Regions from separate parts of the Pontibacillus salicampi genome, predicted to be linked through region 1. Evidence: riboswitches for the same ligand, from Rfam matches in the RefSeq annotation. Region 1 holds a riboswitch; the other holds the start of a gene.
What was found. A riboswitch is a leader RNA that binds a small molecule or an ion and turns the genes downstream of it on or off. The one in region 1 is predicted to bind cobalamin.
Positions count from the first base shown of each region.

Region 2: another riboswitch for cobalamin. It lies ahead of ACFFGV_RS03875 (ABC transporter substrate-binding protein); the one in region 1 lies ahead of ACFFGV_RS07265 (ribonucleoside-diphosphate reductase subunit alpha).

Region 1 is NZ_JBHLTP010000004.1:113,802-126,134, reverse strand. Features, by position in the region: gene ACFFGV_RS07280 (DUF5068 domain-containing protein) at 1-863, opposite strand, end outside; gene ACFFGV_RS07275 (YdbC family protein) at 1,338-1,877, opposite strand; gene ACFFGV_RS07270 (ribonucleotide-diphosphate reductase subunit beta) at 2,202-3,248, opposite strand; gene ACFFGV_RS07265 (ribonucleoside-diphosphate reductase subunit alpha) at 3,261-5,501, opposite strand; cobalamin riboswitch at 5,702-5,885, opposite strand; gene ACFFGV_RS07260 (poly-gamma-glutamate hydrolase family protein) at 6,320-7,759, opposite strand; gene ACFFGV_RS07255 (C40 family peptidase) at 8,036-8,875, opposite strand; gene dat (D-amino-acid transaminase) at 9,164-10,060, opposite strand; gene ACFFGV_RS07245 (hypothetical protein) at 10,351-10,758, opposite strand; gene ACFFGV_RS07240 (transthyretin-like family protein) at 11,001-12,333, opposite strand, start outside.
Region 2 is NZ_JBHLTP010000003.1:475,189-487,521, reverse strand. Features, by position in the region: gene ACFFGV_RS03885 (adenosylcobinamide amidohydrolase) at 1-858, opposite strand, end outside; gene ACFFGV_RS03880 (FecCD family ABC transporter permease) at 851-1,918, opposite strand; gene ACFFGV_RS03875 (ABC transporter substrate-binding protein) at 1,884-2,885, opposite strand; cobalamin riboswitch at 3,046-3,229, opposite strand; gene ACFFGV_RS03870 (sodium/glutamate symporter) at 3,377-4,819, shown strand; gene spxA (transcriptional regulator SpxA) at 4,975-5,370, shown strand; gene ACFFGV_RS03860 (dihydrolipoyl dehydrogenase family protein) at 5,456-6,871, opposite strand; gene ACFFGV_RS03855 (dihydrolipoamide acetyltransferase family protein) at 6,872-8,119, opposite strand; gene ACFFGV_RS03850 (alpha-ketoacid dehydrogenase subunit beta) at 8,137-9,132, opposite strand; gene pdhA (pyruvate dehydrogenase (acetyl-transferring) E1 component subunit alpha) at 9,134-10,201, opposite strand; gene ACFFGV_RS03840 (Leu/Phe/Val dehydrogenase) at 10,215-11,321, opposite strand; gene ACFFGV_RS03835 (thioesterase family protein) at 11,373-11,771, opposite strand; gene ACFFGV_RS03830 (ABC transporter ATP-binding protein) at 11,791-12,333, opposite strand, start outside.

The DNA of each region.
Region 1 (12,333 bases):
TGCTTTGATTCGTTTACTTTCTGATCGCTAATCATTTTCTTGTCAGCAAGATTATCATTTGTCATTCGATCAGGATAGAAAGCATCATTGGATGCATTTTCTTTACTCTGCTCCCCACTATAAGCGAAATCGAAGGTCGCGTCTTCTTGAAAGGCCCCACTATACTGCTTGTTATCTGCTACACCACCCTCAATTATGAATTTAGGGTTCACATTCTTTACAGCTTGAAACTCTTCCTTTGTTAGTGTAAAGGAAATGAGTCCTGACACCTTTTCTCCTGCTGCATATTTAGATGGCTCACTTTCCTTCTCGGAAGAGGGATATTGGTCATCCACAAAGGTTCTATTCGTATCACTTTGAATGTAATCTACTTCGTTGCTAAGCTGAATACGGTACATGTTGTTATAATACATTGCTTTATCCTTTGTATTATGTATAGTAACGTCTGCTGTTACCACATATCCATCGGCTTGGTCATCAAAGGGAATGGCATACTCATCACTCATTCCTGTTACTTTTACGATATCATACTGATTCACAGCAACCTTAAAACCTTCCATATCGTGTGAGTACTGCGGATCCTCATTCGTGTACACAACGTCGACTTCCCCACCAGATTTTTCTTTAATAGAAGGGTTAATCATCCCCTCTTTATTTTCGGACGAAGTATTCGATGCTGTTTCATCTTCTTCAATAGAAGTAGTGTCCGTTTCTACTGTAGTATCTTCGCTCTTTGTTTCCTCCTCTTTCACATCTGATTCTGATTCCTCCGTACCCGCAGCATCTTCCTCACTGCCACAAGCCGACAAGATAAGTAAAATAAACCATAAACTCACCATCAACATTAGAGTAAATTTCCTCATACATTCACAACCTTTTTCATAATAGTATCTGTTTCAACATGTGTACCTGCATCTTATGACGAATGGTGTATATTATTGTATGAATATGGTACATATGTAACAATATGTATCTACCCCAACTCTTCTCCCTAAAACCTATATAATGAATATTTTTTTATGTGCTTCTCTTCTAAGGAATTTTCGCACAAAAAAACGACGATGATTCCTCTCGAAACCATCGTCGTGATTACTCTTATTAGGGAAAGGTTCATCCATATCCCTTATCGTTTTTGATGAGCTCTTACACAATTTGGATGCCCTGTTTTTCAAAGTAGCTAAACGTGATGCATTAAGCTTATGTCTTCAAATTAGTTGCCTGTTGTATATCGAAAACAATCACGTTCACACAGTCTTTGCTGAATAACACTAGTTCTGTAGTGAAGAGTGAATGGTTGCTTAAGCTAGTATGCCTTTATCAACAGTATGGCCAATTTCTTACACTACTTTCCACTCTTGATTAATAGGAAATATAAGTTCGTCTCTGTTTTGTAGAGCTTCGGTAAGATAATTTTCCTTTAATCTTTCATCCTTATCAAATGAAATAACAATTCCCATAGAATTATTCTCTGCGGGGATAAGTCCTCCCCATGCTTGATAGTTGCCCAGCTTATCACCCTGGATAACTTCCCCTTGAAGTATGTGCAGGTACGTCGTGTGCTGAAGCTCATTGGTTAGATAAAAATCACTAATGTCCCAATTATTTTCTAAAATTTCTATAGTGATGTTATCGTAAGTGTCGCCTTGACCGCTCTGGTTGAATATTTTATCGTGAACATGCTCCATAAAGAATTGATAGGAATCTCTATCCTTCCAAAATGTCAGAATTCCTGCTTGTGATTTATCCTGAGAGCTCCATCCCCCTATTTGACCGATAAATCCATCAATATAGCGAAGTTTTTTCCATTGTGATTGAGCCTGGGCGAAGTCCTCTTTGTTTCGTTCTGGAACAGTACATACAATCCATTTAATTAACATGTCGTCATCACCCTGCTTCTTCTAATATCTATTTATCCTTCCGATCCAACGTTCCATTCCGTGTTGGTACCCTTCCTTATCGTCCATAGATGCCAAACATTATATAGAGGAAATTCGTTTCCAAACTTATTAGGTAATTTCCCTTCCCCCCTCCTTCCTAAAACCTTATTAGATCGTTTTTGTAATAAATACCGTTTTTTTTTTACGAATGTTACATAGGTTTTACGGGTGATAACCTAAAACGAGTGCCCAAAAAAATAAGCCCCCAATATAAAACAATTGGAGGCTTCCGTTGTATGCAAATATCACTTATTCTTCTTACGATTATAAATCATCAAATCCATTATCAGTGTAATTAACTTTTGTGTACTGACGTGATTTCTGCTCGAAGAAGTCTGATTTACCACTATTAACGTCTTCATATGCTCTTATCCATTTCAATGGATTTTTACTATACCCAGTAAATGGCTTCTCCGCACCGAGTTCCTTACAGCGCTTGTTTGCCATAAATTTAATGTACGCTTCCAGCTCTTCCATAGAAAGACCATCAAAGTTATCCCCAATAATGTAAGCGGCCCACTTTATCTCTAGTTCAGCTGCCTCTCGAAAGGTTTCCGTAGCAAAGGTAAGCATCTCTTCCTGAGGAATGGATGGATTCTCGTGGAGCGTTTCTTTAAATATTTTTACAAATAAGTTTACATGTAACTGTTCGTCCCGGTTAATATAATTAATCATCGTACTAGTGGAGACCATTTTCTGATTACGAGCAAGATTGTAAAAGAAAGCGAAACCTGCATAGAAGAACAGTCCCTCTAATACGACATCATATACAATAGAGCGAAGGAATGACGTCGGTGTAGGGTTTTCAACAAAATCTTTATATCCGTTAGCAATAAATTTATTCCGCTCCAACAAAACGTCATCGTGCTTCCAATATTCGAAAATAGCATCCTGTTCCTGCTTTGGTACAAGGGAGGATAACACATATGAATAAGATTGGTTATGGACTACTTCCTGGAACGATAATACTTGCATGAGCGCGACTAAACTAGAATCGGTTAAATAGTCTGCTATTTTACCGCTATAGTCTGTTTGGATGGAATCTAGAAAGGCTAACAGCCCAATTACCTTTTTAAAGGTATCCTGTTCTTTATCGCTTAATTGGTGCCATTGCTTCAAGTCATTATTCATATTAATTTCATTTGGAATCCAAAAGTTTGCCAGCATATTTTTATACATTGGATATGCCCAAGTAAAGCGAGCATCATCCCAATTCAATACGTTAGAGCTTTCGCCATTAATAATTCCAGTAGATTGGTTTGGTGCTTGGGTATCATATAAATTACGCTTTTGCATAATAGATTCACTCATCAGTACTCCTCCTTAGGATGAACAGCTCTCACAGTCTTCGATATCTTCTGTACTCGTGGACCTCATGTAATAGGTCGTTTTCAGCTTGTTACGCCATGCTTCAAGATGTAACTGCAGCAATTCCTTTGCCTGCACTGTATTCTTAACGTATATATTGAAGGAAACAGATTGGTCAATATGCTTTTGACGGGCTGCATTTTGACGGATGCTCCACGTTTGATCAATTTCATACGCTGACTTGTAATACCAATACGTCTGGGGCGTCAGGTCAGGCGCTGTAACAGGGATTTTATAATTTTTCTTCTCCTCCGAATAGAACTTCTGGAAAATAGGATCAATGCTTGCCGTGCTGCCAGCGATAATCGAAGTGGAAGAATTAGGTGCCACTGCCATCATATAGCCATTACGTACTCCGCTATCCGCTACCTCTTGTTGGAGTGTACGCCATTGCTCTGTATCATATTCTCGATCAGAGAAGTACGCACCACTTTCCCATTTGGACCCGTTGAAATGAGGATAAGCACCTTTTTCCTCTGCTAATTGTTTACTCGCTTTAACCGTAAGATAGGATATTTGTTCGTATAGATGATCTGCGTAATCAACCGCTTCTTCTGACTCCCAGCGAATTCCTTTAACAGCCAGCAAGTGGTGCCAACCAAAGGTTCCAAGTCCAATACCTCTATATTTTCTATTAGTCATTTCTGCTTGGGCAACAGGGATGCTGTTCAAGTCAATCACATTGTCGAGCATCCTTACCTGGATTGGAATTAATCGTTCCAGCACATCAGCAGGAACAGCTTTTCCTAGATTAATACTAGATAAATTACAAACTACAAAATCACCTGGGTGTTTCACTGTAATGATTTTTCCATCCTTGGTATATTCCTCTTCTACAGTAGTGGGGCTTTGATTTTGCGTTATTTCTGTACATAGATTCGTACAGTACACCATTCCTTGATGGCTATTCGGATTTTTACGATTCACTTCATCCCGGTAGAACATAAACGGTGTACCTGTTTCTAATTGACTAATCATTACTCGCTTCATAATGTCAATGGCAGGAACCGCCTGTTTATCCAAGGAGGGATGATGGACACATGCTTGATATTTTTCTCGAAAGCTACCATTACCTTCTTCTTCATCATAGTAATCTTCTAACCTAAATCCCATTACCGTCTCCACTTCATGAGGGTCAAACAGATACCAATCCTCTCTATTTTCCACCTTCTCCATAAATAAATCGGGTAAAGATACTCCTGTAAATAGATCGTGTGTGCGCTGACGTTCATCTCCGTTATTAAGCTTTGCATCTAGGAAAGCAAATATATCTTTATGCCATACATCCAAATAGACAGCTATCGCTCCTTGTCGCTGCCCAAGCTGGTCTACACTTACCGCGGTATTATTTAATTGCTTCATCCAGGGTATAACGCCTGAGCTTACACCTTTATACCCCTTTATATCACTGCCCTTGGAGCGAATCTTACCTAAATAGACGCCGATGCCGCCCCCGCTTTTGGAGAGGTTGGCAATATCGGTATTGCTATCAAATATACCTTGCAAACTATCATCTACTGTGTCGATAAAGCAGCTGGATAATTGTCCATAGCTTTTCCCCGCATTAGAAAGAGTAGGAGTAGCCACTGTCATATAAAGATTACTAATTGCCCAATACGCTTCTTGAATAAGCTCTAAGCGCATATTCCTAGGCTCCTCAGCCATTAGGGTCATGGCAATAACCATAAACCGTTCCTGTGGAAGCTCATACAATTCCCCGCTATGCCCCTTTGCTAAATATCGATCTGCTAGCGTACGAAGACCAATATACGTAAACAGAGAATCCTTTGTGGGATCTAAGTAACTTTCTAATGTATGTATTTCTTCTTTGCTGTATTGGTCCAGCAGAAAGGAACTATAAACGCCTTTGTCCTCTAGCTGTTGAATAAGCGGATAAAAGGGTGGGTATGACGTATCCGCCGTGTGACCCCTTCGTCCTGCTGCATCTTCGTATAACTGCCTAATATAGATACGTCCACAGAAGTAGGTCCAGTCAGGCTCTTGCTCATCCATCCGTTCTAATCCTTTTAATATGAGCTCATTATACACTTGATCTTTAGACGTTTCTCCTTTTCTCTCAAGAGATGGGATAACAGCCTGCACGAATTCCTTTATCTCTAGCTGCGGAAACTCCTCCTCTAAGCTAAATAAAAAATCTTTCATGCTGTCGAACCATGTATCCCAGCCACTCTCCATCTTAGCTCCTGCCACTGCGCTTGTCGGTTCCATCATTATTCCTCCTTATACCTTGCCTTCCTTTTTCGTAACCCTGATAAATATAAAAACACCGTTCTCCCATCAGAGGAAAACGGTGTAAAACGACAGAAAGGTATAGCAGAATAAACTGCTTGATCCACACTCTATCGTTTCCCAGCTTTCACCCCGAAGCACGGAGAAACTACTAACGAGTAAAGGCAGGTCTCCTGACTCATGCTTCTCCCTACTCTGAGACCTTCCCATAACCGTTGGATTATAGTGGCATTCTCATTTCGTAGCACTTACAGTTGCGGGGGCAGTTCTGGCTTCACACCAGATTCCCTTTCAAGCCTGCAATTAGGCACCTTTCCCTCGTTCATAAACTATATATAGTTGTTTTTTAGAATTAACTTTCTATATGTTGTAACTTTACCGAATATCGTCGACAATATCAAGCATAAATTAGGAAACCTTTTTCAGTATTTTTCCATAACCCTATTGGTGATGGTAACCTAATGAAGAAATTTTTTATAGACTTGACTTCCTTCCAAACTATAGGTAATGACCAATGCTCCTATTAGGATCCTCCAAATGTTAAGAGATAGTGGGAGACCTGATAAAGAAAAATTTGCTTAATATAGATAGAAAGGAGAGTGGAGTGGTCTGGAAGCTGCGTTTTCTGGCGGCCCCATTCGACGCGGGGGTCGTTCACCGTTTCTATAGGATGTAGCAACTTTAGGTGCCTTACATTGCTAAACAACCTCTAACAGAAAAAATAAACGCCGGGACTAGCCCAAGCGTTATGTCTGTCCTTTATTTTAATGCTCTAAAAACGTTCTCCAGGCTGTATAGGAATGAATAGTGATTCCTTTAAACCCTTGAGCCTTCTGATCCAGATAATGTTTTCTAACAAGAGCCACTTCTTGTTCAAGCTCCTTATTACTTTTACCGTCGAAAGTAACATTTTCTACCTCATATGGAAGTAATTCTACTCCTAATTCAACCTTTGGAGAATTCGCATAGAGTATTTCTTGATCTGAGATGGATGTAATGCTATTAGTACCTAATGCTTGATCTCGGTAGGACATAAGAGAGACGTAATCATGTAGATCCATCATTTCCTTATAAAAATGGTCGTGGATGCTTGTCACCTTTTCATTATCAAGCCAGAAAGGAAGGGCTGCCCCTACTTCGTAACCAAACGCTTTAGCATAGCTTGTGTACTCCTTGGTAGACTGCAACCATTCGTTCACGACTTTTTCCCTATCTTGATCCCATACGTCTAACGTGTAAGGCTCTACATCAAAATGAATACCTACAAACTGCTCATTGGCAGGCACGCTATCATTATATTGCTGCACTAAATCAATTCGCTTCTTTGCATCAGCGGTATAAGCAGCCAGCCCCCATTTAGGGGACCCGATTAATGCATGCACTTTCATGCCAGCTTGGGTAGCCTTCTTAATAAAGGATGGATACCCCTCTCCTAAATTGGGCTTGAAATGTACATACACATTTTGAACTCCTTGTTCAGATAAAAAAGTAACCGTTTCTTCAGCCTGATGTATCGGCTCTTCTTTCCAAATCCACACATTCTTTTCAACTTGATGTTCGTTCAGTGCGTCCTGAACTGCCATAACGTATTCCAGATATTCTTTATTCCCCTTATCCTCCAGCTGATGTACCAGAGTCTCAGACAGAATTAATTTGGCTTGGGGGGAAGTTATCTTCTTCTTAAAAGGATTCCATCTTGTGAAAAGCCCTTCTTTAGGAGCAGAATCTACCTCCACACTAAACTCCTGCATTTCTAGAAACTTAGCCAAGGTGGTTTTTAGTTGTTGATTGGTCCCTTCTATCCTTGTAACAGAAGAAGAATCCTCTGATGTTTCAATCGTTATATTTGTGTCTATGGCAGCGGATTTCGTAGATGCAGCAGTAATACTAGAGGAAGATGATTCTAAAGCTGAGATAGCTACAGTATTAGAAGATGCGTCTTGATCCTTAAAAACGTAATAATTATGAGTCGAGCCTGATATATCCTTCACAAGCTGTTTAGTGAAAGATGGTCTGTAGGAATCCTGCACCCCATCTAGCACAATATTGGAGCCATTCTTCACTATAGAAAGTTCCTGGCAGTCCTCATCACAAGGAACATAGTCCTTTAATGCGGGGCTGCCACCCTTATTGATTATTGGATATATTAAAAACCCTGCTAACACAACAGCAAACATCATAACTTTCGCCTTATGTTTGAGCATTATTCTCTCCCCTATGATTTTAGTATCAGTATATTATCCTCACTAATTATAATTATCGAACCATGGTTTGGAAAAGTTAAGTGGTTTTCGTTATTTTTTTGAGTTTTTTTACCCACAACTTGTGAACCATTTCGATTTGTTTTTTTCATAGGGCAAGAAGTTAAAGGAAGAGAAACGTTATAGCATAAAAAAAGTGCGACCTCTAAAGAGATCGCACTTTCTTGGTTTCCCTACTATATCAAACGGGTAGTAATGATAGTAAGACTAGATTATCTTTTAGTGTAAGCTTTTCGCTCCAAGGTAACGTGGGCTCCAGTAGCTATTGTCCATGCTTGAAACCTCAACACCGCGGCTATAACCAGCGTGGATAAACTTATTGTTTCCTACGTAAATTCCTGCATGGGATGGGCCGGATTTGTAAGTTTCAAAGAATACGATATCGCCTACAGAAGGGCTAGATACACGTTGTCCAGCACTCCATAAAGAAGAAGTGGTTCTTGGTACAGAGATACCTTCCTGCTTGAATACGTAATGGATATAACCACTGCAATCAAAGCCAGATGGAGAAGTTCCTGCCCATTTATATGGTGTACCAATGTGTTGTTTAGCTTCGCTAATTAAACCTGATGTGCTAGAAGTATTAGAAGTGTTAGATTTAGTAGTTTGGCTGGATGTGTTGTTGGAAGTAGAGTGTGATTGATTAGAAGTTGATCCAGATAATGATAGTTTTTGACCTACATAAATAATATCGCCTGAAAGACCATTTAATTGCTTAATTTTGCTAACGCTTGTTCCATGGCTGATAGAAATTCCCCATAATGTGTCGCCAGCTTTTACTGTATATGTATTACTAGAATGCTGAGATGAAGTGTTATGTGACGTTGCTTTACTAGAAGATTCACCAATAGTTATCGTTTGTCCAACGTAAATGATGTCGCCGCTCAAGTTATTCCAATTTTTTAGGGATGAAACACTAGTATTATAGTCTTTAGAAATTCCCCACAGTGTGTCACCGCTTTTTACTTTATAATTTTCTTCCGCTTGTGCTAAGTTTGGAAAAGTTAAGCTCGCTCCAAGTACTAGAGCTGGTAGTACCATCTTTTTATTTAATTTCACTGTCTATTTCCCCCTCGTAAGTTATGTTTTTCATTATAGTATATGGTTCCTATGGTTTCTATTACTTGCCAGGTATTTTAATATAACTGTAATAATAATGTCGGTTTTTGTAACATTGTCGTTACATTCACATCGAAATGTAACTGATTTAGAGTGAAAATAGATTAGTTTTAGCCTATATCGCACTGTTTTACAGCAACTTTTCAACGTTTTGTAGCACTAAAGTCCATCATTAGACACAAAAAAATCCTGTAACACTACAACAGTGTTACAGGATTTTTTCATAGATTAAGACAGAGCTTTTTTTCCAGAAGCAGAGAAAATAGACTGCTCTGCTGAAATGCGAGCATCTTCTTCATAAGCCTGCTGCAGTTTTTGCGTAATAGTACCAGGTGTACCTTCTGCCACCTGATCACCATCCACCTCTACAATTGGCATTACCTCTGCAGTACTACTCGATAAGAACATTTCGTCAGCAGACTTTATATCGTCGAGTGTAAAAGCCTGTTCATGAAACGGTATTCCTGCTTTTTTCGCAAAAGCCTCTACACGAATACGAACACAACCATGCAAAATATTTTTCGTTGCAGGATGCGTATAAATAGCACCGTCCTTTACGAGATAAGCGTTAGAAGAACTACACTCCGTTACGCTTCCATCCCTGTGCAGAATAGCTTCAAAACTGCCTGCCTCTGCAGCCGCCTGCTTTGCCATCACATTTGGTAACAGGTTCAAGCTCTTAATGTAACATAAATCCCATCGCACATCCGGTTGCGTAATAGCAGAAACCCCTTGCTTCATCCATTCCACTTTACGAGGTAAATCCATTACGTATGCATATAGGTTAGCGGTTACCCCTTCTGGAAATGTATGGTCACGAGGTGCTGTACCTCTCGTAATCTGCAAATACACTTTTCCATCACCTGTAAACTCATTCAATTGCAGTAACTGATCCAGCTTCTTATACATTTCTTCCTTCGTATAAGGAACCTCAATTCTCACAGCCTCTGCAGATCGATACAGTCTCTCCACATGCTCCTCGATTAAGTAATGCTCTCCATGATATACACGAATTACTTCGTACACACCATCTCCAAACTGCAGCCCTCTCTCTTCAAACGGATACATTAACTCCTCTTGATTCATAAATTCCTTCTCCGTTAATACATATGGCCGAATAGACAAAACGCTTCCTCCTTCACCTAAAAAGTAATACTACATTGTATTCTAAACTGTTTTTCCGTTGATTAAATAAATCGTATTCGTCCAATTTTATCAAACTTTCAGACAAAAGTGTATAGTTACAAATTACTTTATTACTGTAAAGTATTACTATATCTAGAATAAGGGTAGAGAGGTAGTTTTCTTGTCGGGGGAGCTCGTTGGAATTGCGCCATGCTAAGGCTGTTTTCTGGCGCTGGCTTGGTCGGCGCTTTCCTGCCAAATCCAAAAAACCACAAACTTAATGTTTGTGGTTAGCTGCTGATGGATTTACGCCTGTTTATCCACTTTTTTAGACCAAAGGCAATTAGCCTAATCAAGGTATATACCCCTAAGAAGGCAAAGAAACCTACTATCCCGATAGCTGCGTCATCAAATTCCATGTTCCCGCTGCCAGTAACGCCTTGTTGAATTTCAAGAGCGAATACAAATACGAGAACCATAGTAAATGTGTATATAAACGACAATACGGTGATACTGTATTGGGATACAGCGTGAAATAGTCGATCAATACATAAGAAGCTGATTATACCTAATATTCCAATGATCCAAAAATGGAGTTCCTTATCGGTCATATTTAGCCCAAAAGCTTGGGACATAGCCATTAATGCGTCATGAAAAAAATCGACGATTTGAGCTAAAAATAGTATTATTTCTTTCATCTTGTCTCCCCCATAACCTTATCTCTGTACTACTACATCGCTATTATAGTAGCATGTTCCCTTCCATATTACTATGAATGGCATGTATATTTTTTACATATTCTCAAGATAGTCTAGCTTGGTACTTTAGAATAGAGTCTCCGCTACGAGAATAAATCGAAAGAGGTACTCGCTTGTATGAGACGTTTTTGAATCAGGAAAGTTTCTTAAATCAAAAAAAGGCAGGATACCCTGCCCTTTCATTAGCAATCACCAATAAAGGAATCGGAACTTGCATCTGTAGCAAATGGCACGGTTGTTTCAAATGTTGTACTCACTCCATCGTCCGCTTGTATATTCCATGTAATCGTTTGTTCAACGAGGTTTAATGTTGCATCTATTGTCACCTGAAACGTCCGTTCCGGTCCATTATTTAATGAACCAGTGGCAAGGCCCTCTAATTGAATCGATTGATCTGTGCAAGTAAAACTAATCCGCTTCCCATTCGTCACTACGAAGGAATCCATATTTTCGGCCATAAATGTGAATTGGAAGGTGTCTACGGTAGCATCACATTCTTCCATTACAGCATCTCCACACTGCATTAGGCTAATCTCCATGTTACCCTCTAACACTTTTTCCATTCCAAACTGGATTACCTTCACTTCAGCTCCCTCTTGATTGCCATCTGTACAAAGTAAGCCTTGGCAGGAGCAGTCAGAAAATGGACAATTTACAAGGACATTTTCAGGACCTACTTCAATAAATTCGCCCCCAACCGTCGTAGAAACGCTGACTCTCACTAGTTCAGACACGCCTTGGGCAGGAATGATTTGTGTAGTAAATACTCCATTTTCATCTGAAATAGCGGGGTTTGGAAATGCAAAGACATTGTCATTAGTCGATTCTATTGTAATGAAAACAGCTGCATTTGGAACGAATTCCCCATCACATATCACTCTTCCGTCCAGTAAAGCCCCCTCACAATCCACTTCACAAATCGGCGAGTTAAAAATGATACAAGGGTCCTCACACTCGACACAGCCCGCTCTTACAAAGTTGGTTTCCTCCACCATAATTCCATTTACAGTAGCACTGGCTGTATATGGTACCCCTTCCTCTATAGGTGTCCCGAGCGGAACTGTGACAGTGCTTGAAAAATTTCCATTCGCGTCGGTGGTAGGATTAGGGGGATTGAACAGTAAAAAGGAAGTACTCGATAGTTGTACCTCTACATTCGGTACAGGTACACCATCACACGTTAATTTACCGGTAACTTCCCCTACACAGCTGATTGGACCTGGGTCATCTAAATGAATAGCAGGATTTCTACAATCAGTACAGTTTACCTCAATTTTGACCGTGTCAGAAGTCACCTTAAATCCGCAAATATATGTCGATACCGTAACCATAATCGTTTCCTGAATGTCCTTAAACGGAATTAATGTAGACATAAAGGTTCCATCAGGCTGTGTTAAGACTGGATTGGGACTTGCAATGATTTTACCCACAGCGTTAATCTCGATTGTAATAACTGCACCTTGAACAGGAATGCCATCACACGTAAGCCTCCCTCTCAGCTTTCCTCCACTACAT
Region 2 (12,333 bases), on a different contig from region 1:
CGGCTTAGGGCTATGGTAATGAATATGCTGGTCTGTAATAAGCAGCCTGGAGCGCTCAATATGGGACTTACCATGGATATCCGTATAATGAGGGACTACATGCATTAGTGGTTTAGCCAGGTGAGGATTTGCATTTACTTTAATAGTAGACTGGTAAATATACTGCAGTGTCTCCTCCTTCATAATCTCTTCCGGTGTGTTTAACGCATGTATAGTCCCATCGTTCAATAGTAAAAGACGGTCGCAATAAAGACTAGCTAAATTCAAATCATGGAATATAGCTATAACCGTTAATTTCTCCTGTATAGACCATTCCTTCAAAGCATCCAGCATTTGCTTCTGATAGCTAAAGTCTAGGTGGTTAGTCGGCTCATCTAACAGTAAAATGTCAGGCTGTTGTGCCAGAGCTTGAGCCAGAAAAACCCGCTGGCGTTCCCCACCACTTAATGCTTGAATGGTTTGGTGACGAAATGAAGCGATACCCGTTTGGTTCATCACCTTTTCCACCAGCTCATAATCCTCTTTAGTCCATTGCTTAAATAGCCCTCTTTGATAGGGGTATCTTCCCATCAGTACTGTCTGCTCCACCGTAAAGGAGAATGATATATCCTGATGCTGAGGCAGGACTGCCATCTTCTGAGCAATTTGCTTAGAAGATAAAGAGGTGACGGAAACACCTTCAATGGATATGTCACCTTGAGCATTCGAAATAGTACGATTAATTGCCTTAAGCAATGTTGTCTTGCCGCTGCCATTAGGCCCGAGAATCCCAAACATTTCCCCTTTGTGAACGGAAAAGGAGACATCCTTTACAACGTAGGTATCGTACCCAGCATATAAATGTGATGCTTCAATCATAAGAGACGCCTCCCTTTCTCCTTTGCATTAAAATAAATGCGAATGTAGGTGCACCAACTAAAGAGGTGATCACCCCTATCGGCAATTCTGAGGGTGAAACTATGGTACGAGCTATTAAATCAGCTACAATGAGAAACCCACTACCCACTAACAAGGATAGTGGAATAAGGTGACGGTGATCACTGCCAAACAATTTCCTGCAAATATGTGGGATAACAAGGCCTACAAAGCCTATCGTCCCTGACACAGCTACAGAAGCCCCAGTTAAAATGGAGGCTGCTGCAAGAATTAGATATTTTTGTTTTTCCACCTGAACACCAAGCTGCTTTGCGCGCTCTTCTCCAAAGGTCATAGCATTTAATTCCTGCCCTTGTACGGCAAGCAAGAACACCCCAACGAAAAAAAACGGTAGCATAATATACACGTAATCCCAGCCTCGCATCCCGACGCTGCCAAGCAGCCAATGGACAATCTGGCGAAGCTCCTCGCCAGTCAGCGCAATCATTAACGAAATGAGAGAGCCTAAAAAGGAGCTAAAAATAATTCCAGTTAAAATAATAGTGGATATAGACATAAATCGATCAACCATACGAGCGAAGCCAATAACTAGAAAAATCGTAATAACAGCAGCTGCTATACTAATAATCGGCAATGTAAACTGCCCTACAAACGGCAAACTAATACCAAGAAAAAGGACAGCCACTGCACCAACAGAGGCCCCCGATGACACCCCAAGTGTGTATGGATCTGCAAGCGGATTTTTTAACAGCCCTTGAAAGGCTGCACCCGATATGGAGAGAGCACCGCCCACAAGAGCTGCAAGTAATACACGAGGTAACCTTATTTGGAGCACAATACTTTTCTGCATCTCATCTATTCCATCTGTTAAAGAAAGAAAAGGAAGTAATTGCTCACCGATTATACGAGCAATCACTGAAAACGATATGGATACACTTCCCATCGATATACCGGTAAACATACAGGCAAGCACAAATAGAATACTACCTGAATAATGAATAAATCTCTTATTGGAATGTATCTGGATATACTGCTTTTGCAAGTTCATTTACCCCTTCAATAAGACGAGGACCTGGACGTGTCACTAAATCAGAATGAACATCATATACTTGCTCTTCTTTTATAGCAGGTACAGAATCCCATCCCTCTCTGCTCATGACTTTCTCTTTAGGATTTTCCGTATAGTAGCCATAGGTCGTTACAATAACCTCAGGTTGTAATTCTACGATAGCTTCATTGTTCATCTTAATCCAGCCCTCTTGATCTCCTACAGCGTTAGTTGCATTGATTGTGTTCAGCATTTCGTTGAGAAACGTCCCTTTCCCCGTTGTATATATTTCTGGAGCAGGGGATACTTCCATAAAGACTTTCTTCTTTTCTTCATTAGGAATATCATCTGCTTTTTGCTTTATTTCCACTAAACTTGCTTTCATTTCTTCTACAATCGTGCTCGCCTTCCCGCTTGTTCCAGTAATTTTACCAACGGAAGCAAGAGTATCATAAACAGATTCAAAGGATGTCGCGTCCTGCACGACATACACTGGAATACCAGCATCTCGTAATTGCTGCAATCCTTGCTCCGAATTATGAGCACCTGAAGCGTGAGCCATTACAACATCTGGCTCAAGGGACAAGATTTTTTCGATATTCAGCTCCTGCCCGCCGATTTTTTCTTTAGATGCTGCTTCTTCAGGATAATTGGCAAAGTCACTAACTCCAACCACTCGATCTCCTAAGCCCAGTGAGAATAAAATTTCAGTATTACTTGGAATTAAACTTACTATTTTCTTAGGAGCCTCTTCAAATGTAACTTCATTATCCATTGCATCTCTTATTGTAAGTGGATATGTATCGTCTGAATCGTTATCCTCAGAGCTTGTCTGCTCCTCTGCTGCTTCACCTTCTGTATTAGCTTGCTCTGCCTCATCATTTCCGTTAGATGCACATCCTACTAATAAACTAACCACCATGAGTATGGCTAGCAACTGTTTCCACATGTTATATCTCATTATTTTCCCCTTTTCTAACCCTGTTGAATAATCAGAGTCCTACTATTATTCCACACTAAAAAACACATCTTCCTAGCATGAAGATGTGCGAGTCCATGAAAACGCCACCATGAAGCAGCGTACCGTTATTGACTACACACCTCCCTATCCTCGTAGGTAATATTGGTGTTAAAAGCAGGTAGGTCTCCTGACTCCAGATCTTAGCCAGCTTCTCCCCTTCCCATGCATTCGCACAGTGGTATGACAAGACAGCTCCCTGTTACAGTGGCGGGACCGTGTTGGATTTTCACCAACTTCCCTATTAAGCAATAGAACCCTATTGCGCCTGCTTTTCCAATATGTAATTCTTTCTTCTATTGTAAAGGAATTAATGAAAAAATGCTCGGGTTTTTTCCTATTTTGTAAAAATATCAAAGCACTCGTTTAGTATATTTTACCATGGGGAACTATCCTTCTATAACAATGTTCAATTAGGAAAGAAGGTTATCTCTATGTCAGCACAAGTAATTGGGTTTAGTTTATTAGTTTTAGGAGCATTTCTCATCATAGGGAATTTAATCCGTATGAAAGTGACGATATTGCAATCATTATTTTTACCTAGCTCTATCATAGGTGGTTTTACAGCCCTGCTGCTTGGACCGCAAGTACTAGGTGCTGGACTGACACCCTTGGTAGGAGAAAATTCGTTTTGGTCAACGGGAATACTAACGAAGGAAATTGTAACAGTGTGGAGCTCCCTTCCTGGTTTAATGATTAATGTTATCTTCGCATCGCTATTTTTAGGGAAAACGACACCAACCCTAAAGAAAATATGGAACAATGGTGGCCCACAGCTTGCTTTTGGCTGGACGATTGGATGGGGTCAATATGTAGTGGGCCTATTGATTGCATTACTAATCCTCGTTCCCGTTTTTGATTTACCTGCTATGACAGGAGCGTTAATTGAAATTGCATTTGAAGGCGGGCACGGTACTTCAGCCGGTATGAAAAGTACGTTTGAAGAATTAGGCTTCCCAGAAGCGTATGATTTAGCAATTGGTCTCGCTACAGTTGGCGTATTATCAGGTGTTATTTTTGGTATTATCTTAATCAACTGGGCAGTGCGAACGAATAAAACGAATACGAGCCAAGGAAAAGTCGGCTACAGTAGGCTACAGAAGCTTGGCATTAAGGAATTTGAAAACCGAGAACCAGCTGGTAACATCACACTTCGCCAGGAAGCTATCGAAACCTTCTCCTTCCACTTTGCCATGGTCGGAATAGCAATCTTAATCGGTTACGGCATTCAGCAAGGATTAATCGGGATTGAAAATATCACATGGGGAGCTTGGAGCGGTACGTATATTATGAAGTATATCCCACTATTCCCACTGGCAATGGTAGGTGGAATTCTGCTTCAAATGGTTGTGGATAAAGTGGATCGTTTTCAAGTAATTGACAGAAGCTTAATCAATAGAATTCAAGGATTTTCCCTTGACATACTAATCGTTAGCGCTCTTGCTACGATATCCTTAGCTGTAATTGGAGAATATTTTGTACCATTCCTCTTACTTGCTGCAGGAGGTATCCTTTGGAACATATTCTGTTTTATGATTTTTGCGAAACGCATGATTCCTACGTATTGGTTTGAAAGAGGAATTGGAGACTTCGGCCAGTCTATGGGTATTACAGCTACAGGGCTATTATTAATGAGAATTATCGACCCTGAGAATGAGACGCCTGCTTTCGAAACATTTGGTTATAAGCAGTTAGTGTATGAGCCGTTTCTAGGAGGAGGCTTAGTTACAGCTCTTTCTGTTCCACTCATACATTCTCTTGGAGCAATTCCTTTCTTATTATTTTCCGTAGCTATGGTCATCTTGGGAATGGTAACTGGATTGTTTTATTTTGGAAAAAGCTCCAAAACTCAGTCCAGCCAAGGAAGTTATTTCTAAAGCATATATCTTGAAAAAAAGATGTTTTTTTAATATGCTACAAAGGGAAGATAAGAAGTAGGATGTAAGATAGCTTACATCCTTACCTATCAATAATAAGTAAAATAAGACATGAGACTGGATAACCTTTCACATGATAAATGAGGAGGTATTTGATGATTACCGTATATCTTTCTCCAAGCTGTACCTCTTGCCGTAAAGCAAAAGCATGGTTAGAAGAACATAATCTAGAATACGAAGAACGCAATATATTCTCTCAGCCGCTATCTGTTGAAGAAGTAAAAGGCATCATTCGTATGACAGAGGATGGTACAAAAGAAATCATATCTGAACGTTCTAAAGTCTTCCAAAGCTTAGACGTCGAGCTTGATGATCTATCCATGCGAGATCTTTACACATTAATTGCTGATAACCCAAGCATTTTAAAGCGTCCTATTATTATGGATGAAAAAAGAATGCAAGTCGGCTTTAATGAAGATGAAATTCGCAGCTTCCTACCTCGGAAAGTACGTACGTTTGAGCTTCAGGAAGCTTTATCTGAAGCAAACTAATCCTACTCTTGTAACGATAATAAAACATCTCCCGAACACGGTTCGGGAGATGTTTTTCTTTCGTAAAAGCTATCGGAGCTTTATATTAGGAACTATATTCGGTTTGCTTTGGCGTCACAACATGATAATCAAGAGATGTTAAGGATTCACCGAACCCTGGATGTGGGTAATGAGGGAAGGTTAGATCCTCTTCTCGAGCTACCATTTCTAAGGCTACGGTACCTGTAGAGATTAACTCAACTGCCCCAGCTCCAATGGCGTGAAAGCCGAGGACGACTTCGTTTTCTTCATTTATTACTACCTTTAATAGTCCTTCCCGTTTCCCATGAATGGTAGCATAGCCATTAGCACCATAAGAGAATTGTCCAATCCTTACTTGGAATCCATTTTTTATTGCCTGCTCCTCTGTCATGCCCACTGAAGCTACTGGAGGCAAACTATGCACTACAGTAGGAATAAAAGTTGGGTCGAATTCTGCCGCTTCTCCAGCAATCGTATTAGCAACGACTTCTGCCTGCTTAATAGCCTTTACGGCAAGCATTGGACCATCTGTTACGTCTCCAATCGCATACACATGAGGGAGACTAGTTCTCATCATCTGATCGACCGCAATCCTGCCATTATCAAGCAGTTCTAATGAAAGCCGATCTGCTCCAATACCCTCCAGGTTTGGACGATAGTCAGAGGATATATAAAGATGAGATCCTTCTATTGATTGCTGTTCACCATTTCTGACGAAGGTGCATGAAATTCCGTCTTCCATTCTCTCGAGCTTTACATCCGTCACATGCTGATAACATTTAATTTTTTGTTTCTTTAATACTCTGATTAGCTCTTTTTGGATAGATGTATCGAAAGGGAATTCCTCATTCTCTTCCGAGAGCACAATGGATACATGACATCCAAACGTTCGGTAGGTCATTGCTACTTCCATTGCGTATGGAGTATTTCCATGGACAATCAAATGTTTCGGTAAGGAGGTTACCTTATAGATAGATATATCATTGAATACCACATCATGATCTACGTTAATGATAGAGTTTTCTTTTAGGGAACTGCCGGTTGCAATGATAGCGTGGTTAAAGTGATACACATCAAATTGATGGCCGTGATCCACACCAATTCTATCCTCTGAAAGAAAGGAGGCGTGACCTTCAATAATTTCAATTTTATTCGCTTTACAAAGCGACTCTACCCCTTTCCGAAGCTGCTCTACTACTTTCCCTTTATAGGCTTGCAGCTGTTCAATATGGAAAGTGGTCTCTTTCGTTTCAATGCCAAAATTGGAGAGAGTCTCCGTATCCTGCAGCTTACTGGCAGCAGTAGTAAATACTTTGGATGGAATACACCCTTCATGAAGACATACACCACCAATCTTACCTTTTTCTATTAATGTAACATCATATCCTTTAACGGCAAGGTGGATGGCTGCATTATAACCACCAGGCCCGCCACCAATAATGACTACGTCTTTTTGCTCTGCAATTTCGCCTACAACCATTTATATCATCTCCAATGCGAGCAGTTGTGGAGATTCGATAATGTCCACTAATCGGTTTGTAAATTGAACTGCTGTACCACCATCAGCAACACGATGATCGAACGTCATTGATACATTCATCATAGAACGAATGACTATTTCATTATTCACAACTGCAGGACGCTGCTTCGTTTTATGAAACGCCATCAGCCCTGTTTCAGGATAGTTGATAATCGGGGTTGCACCAGTACTACCTTTTAATGGTCCTACATTACTAATGGTAAATGTTCCCCCACTGATATCCTGTCGGCTCAATTGGTTATTCAGTGCCTTTGCGGTTAGTTCCTTCATTTCGGTTTGTATCTTATAGATTGATTTTTGTTCTACATGAGGAATAACTGGGACGATTAAGCCGTCCTCTGTATCTGTCGCCAAACCAATATGATGGTCCCTGTTAAGATGGATTAGCTCCTCTTCTTCGTCTAATCTGGCGTTAAAGATAGGGTAATCCTTTAATGCTATCGATACAGCCTTAACAAAAAATGCAGATAACGAAAAATTCTTTCCTGCTGCTTTACTTTGCTCTTTCCATTCTAATAAAGTCGTTACATCAACTTCTTCAAAATGAGTACAGTGGGCTATCGTATGTAGCGATTGTGTCATCTTCTTTGCTATTTGTTTTCTTCTGCCCTTAAAAGGTATCGTTTCAGGCTCCGATGTTCGTGTAGATGGAATAGCTTGGACCGCTTCTCCGTCCATTTCTTCTGAAGTAACCGAAGCTTCTTTCTGCTCGCTTTCCTGACTTTCGAGATACCTGTATATATCCTCATCGAGTATTCTTCCTGAAGGTCCGCTACCTTTCACTTCCTCAATATTCACGCCTTGATCCCGGGCTATCTTTCTCGTAAACGGTGATGCCATAATAGGCTTATTACGCTTTGGCAAAGTTACTGTTGTAGAGGATGGCTGGCGCTTAGACCCTCCACTCTGTTCGACAGGGGATGGTCCTTCCGTACTAGAAGCAGTTCGAGGGGATACAGCACTAGTCATCGTCAAAACCGTCGTTCCTACTTCTATCGTCTGTCCTACTTCTACAAGCAGCTCTTCAATACGACCGTTTGCCGGCGCTGGTATTTCAGCAGTCATTTTATCCGTTTGCACTTCTAATAATGGATCGTCCGCTTTAACCGCGTCACCAGACTTCACAAAAAAATGAAGAACCTCTGCTTCTGTCATTCCTTCACCAATATCATGTAATTTTACTTCCATACATTTATCCTCCTTTCTTAAAATGACATTACTTTTTGGACAGCCTTCACTACACGCTCAGAAGTCGGTAAGTAATGATCCTCGTAGGCAAAGAATGGAACCGGGGTATCAAATCCTGTTACACGTTCCACCGGTGCCTTTTGATACAAAAAGGCGTAATCATTAATTAGGGATAGGACATCGTTACCCACTCCACTCGTTTCATGTGCTTCATGTACAATAACGGTTCTTCCCGTTTTTTGGACAGTATCTTGCACAATCTCTCTATCCAATGGATAGAGCGTTCTCATATCAATAACATCGCAATGTACCCCTTGTTCTTTCATGTGCTCTGCTGCTTTTTTTGCTACTGGAACCATGGCTCCCCAAGCGATTATAGACACGTCTTTCCCTTCCATCACTCGTTTGCCTTTGCCAATTTCAATCGTGTACGATTCTTCTGGGACTTCTTCTTTACCAGCGCGATAATTACGCATTGGTTCGAGAAATAATACAGGATCTGGATCTAACACACTTGCAATTAACAACCCCTTTGCGTCATAAGGGGTAGATGGACAAACGACCTTAATACCCGGCATATGAGTGAAGAGAGCTTCCACTGAGTCTGAGTGTATTTCCGGAGCTCTTACACCAGCACCATATGGAGCTCGAATAACCATAGGTACCGAATAGTGTCCCATTGTTCTAGCTCTAATTCTAGAAGCATGTGTCATAATTTGTTCATAGGCTGGGTAAACAAAACCAAGAAACTGAATTTCCACAATTGGCCTGAATCCATTGACAGCCATCCCAATGGCAGCTCCTGTAAACCCTGCTTCACTCAAGGGAGTATCGACTACACGGTCTTCTCCGAACTCTGCCTGTAAACCGTCCGTAGCACGGAAAACTCCACCGTTCACACCAACGTCTTCCCCTAATACAAGAACATCCTCATGGTCTTGAAGCAATGTTCTCATTCCATCTGTAACAGCTTGCACTAACGTTAACGATTTCGTTCCAACTGTTGTTTGCATATTATTGGTCCTCCCCCATCGCAGCAAAGTAAGCCTCTTTCTGCTTTTCGATTGGCCATACTGGTTCAGCAAATACATAATCAAACAAATCAGCTGCATTTGCTTTTGGTGCGCTCTCCATTTCCTCTATCGCCTCATCTACTTCGCTGGATGCCTCCTTCTTCACCTGCTCCAGCCAGCCTTCTTCACACACTCCACTGTTTAATAAGTAAGCCTCTAAGCGAGAGATAGGATCCTTCTCTTTACGTCTGTCATCACTTTCCTCTTGGTTACGGTATTTCGTAGGATCATCAGCAGTGGTATGAGCGCCATATCTCCACGTAACAGCTTCAATTAACGTCGGACCTTCCCCTGCTCTTGCTCTGTCCAGTGCCTTTTTCGTTTCTTGGTAAACAGCAAAGACATCATTCCCATCCACTCTCACGGAAGGTATGTCATAGGCTAACGCTTTTTGCGCAATAGTGGATGTCCTCATTTGTTTCGACATCGGGACAGAAATGGCATACTGATTATTCTGGTTGAAGAAGATAACGGGTGCTTGAAAGACACTTGCAATATTTAACCCTTCATGGAAATCTCCTTCTGACGTTGCTCCATCTCCAAAATAAGCAATCGCTGCATTAGACGTACCCTTCTTTTTTTCCGCTATCGCAACGCCTGTGGCATGAGGAATCTGGGTTGCAATGGGTACCGCAGGTGGAAAAATATTTCTGCCTGCTGGTGGAACACAGCTTTCATTCCTGCCGTTCCAATAAAGCAAAATCGTTGTCAGCGTGTGACCAAAAGTCATCGTCGCTGCATGATCCCGGTAGGTAGGAAACATCCAGTCCTGTTCACCAAGAGCTAAAGCACTCCCAACCTGCGCCGCTTCCTGTCCTTCGAAAGGAGCATATGTGCCGATTCTACCTTGCCGCTGCAAGCTTATACACTTTCTATCGAACGTTCTGGTACGCATGAGATGCTTGTAGACGGTTTTAACGAAATCATGATTTTGCAGCTCTTCCGGTAAAGACTCTTTCAGTGTACCGTCTTCTTTCAACAATTGAATAATCGGAAATTGATTTTCCATTTCCTCTTCCTCCTTATGTTCGAACCGCCCATTTAGGACGCTTCATATGTGAAAAGAAACTATTGCGCTTCTTACGGAATTCAATACGGTCTTCACAAAATTCATTCGCTGCTTCTGCAGTTGACATATGGTTTAATTCCGCCTGCTGATAAATGGTCAGCAGGGATGTATAAATGGCTTTGGTTTTGCGGAGCACTCGATCCTTATTTGGCTCATACAGCTCATCGGCCACTTGAATCAAGCCTCCGCTGTTAACTATGTAATCTGGAGCATACAAAATTTGTTTATCCGCAAGCATTGTTCCATGATGCTCCTCTTCTAATTGGTTATTGGCAGAACCTACTACAGCTCTTGTTTTGAGCCGAGAGATTGTGTTATCGTTCAACACTCCACCAAATGCACAAGGAACAAAAACATCTGCCTCGACGTCATAAATCTCATCACCACGAACTACCTGAACAGTTACACCGTGGAGATTTGCCTTCGTTTCTATTTCATCTAGTGCCTGTTTATTAATATCGGTAACATACAAGGAAGCACCCTCTTCGATGAGGTGAGCCGCTACTTTACTGCCTACCTTGCCTAACCCCTGAATTGCATAGGTTCTTCCCCGAAGCTCATCTGTCCCCCATAGAGCTTGATTGGTAGCCTGCAAGCCATATATGACTCCCGAAGCAGTGGGAACAGAACTATCACCACTTCCACCATAAGCTTCAGGAACACCAACAATACAATTGGTTTCCCTTAAAGAATGAATGAAATCCTCTGGTAGAGTCCCCATGTCCGTCCCCGTATAAAAACGACCGTTCAAAGACTCTACAAATTGGCCAAAAGCTCTGAATAATTCTGGCGATCTATCCTTTTCAGGATCACCTAAAATAACGGCTTTCCCGCCGCCAAAATCCACATCAGCAGCTGCGCATTTATAGGTCATTCCCTTGGAAAGTCTTAAAACATCCTGTAACGCCTCGTCAAAACTAGCATAGGGCCTCATTCGGCAGCCGCCAAGCGCTGGTCCAAGCGTTGTATTATGAATAGCTATAATAGCCTTTAAACCTGTTTGTGGATCGTTACAAAACACTACTTGTTCATGCTCATAAATATCTTCAAATAAATCCATATCTCTATACCCCTCTTTCTACACGTTAAGGAAACGCTTTCAAAAAACGCGTTATGCTTTCATACTGGCCTCTATTTTTTCTGTAATACTCTCTTTTGGTAAAATGGCCTGCGTTACTTCTCCCTTACCAATAATGCCTATTTCATTTCTTGCTTCCACAGACGTGATAACTAAATGCTTTTTCAGTTCTGTAACGGTAGCAGTGACCTCAATATTGGTCCCAACCCCTGTAGGAGCCATATGCTTTACTGTAACGGAGGCACCTATCCCCTCTTCCCCTTCTTCTAAATACGGAAGAATGATGTTCCTAGCTGCCCATTCCATATGATAGACCATAGAGACCGTAGAATAAGCTTCATGGACGATTTGCCCTTCAAATTGAGCAACCATTTCCTCCGTCACAATTGAAGTAATCGTAGCTGTTTGACCTACGTAAACGCCTTCCTTCATACTTGCCCCCCTTTTCCCGCTAAGACAAAAGAGCTCTATCACTAACCATCTGCTCTCCCTTAATCTTTTGAAATTCTTCCAGCAGTTTCTCCACTGTAAGCCCTTGCTTTTCCTCTTCGTCAAAGCCTAAAATAATCTTCCCTTTATCCATCATGATTAATTTATTGCCAAGATCTAATGCTTGCTGCATGTTATGGGTGACCATTAATGTTGTCAGATGATGCTCCTCGACGATTTCCTTTGTCAGGTTAGTGATTAACTCCGCTCGAGAAGGGTCAAGCGCTGCTGTGTGCTCATCTAACAATAAAATTGCCGGTTCGGTAAAAGTAGCCATCAACAGCGATAACGCCTGCCGCTCCCCACCTGATAGAAGACCCACCTTAGCATTTAATCGGCCTTCCAATCCTAAATGCAGACTTTCTAATGCTTCCTTAAATAACTGTTTTCGTTTACGATTAACGCCAAGCTTTAAGGTTCTCCGTTTGTTCCGGTTATAAGCAATTGCAAGATTCTCCTCAATCGTCATAGAAGGGGCTGTTCCAGCCATTGGATCCTGGAACAC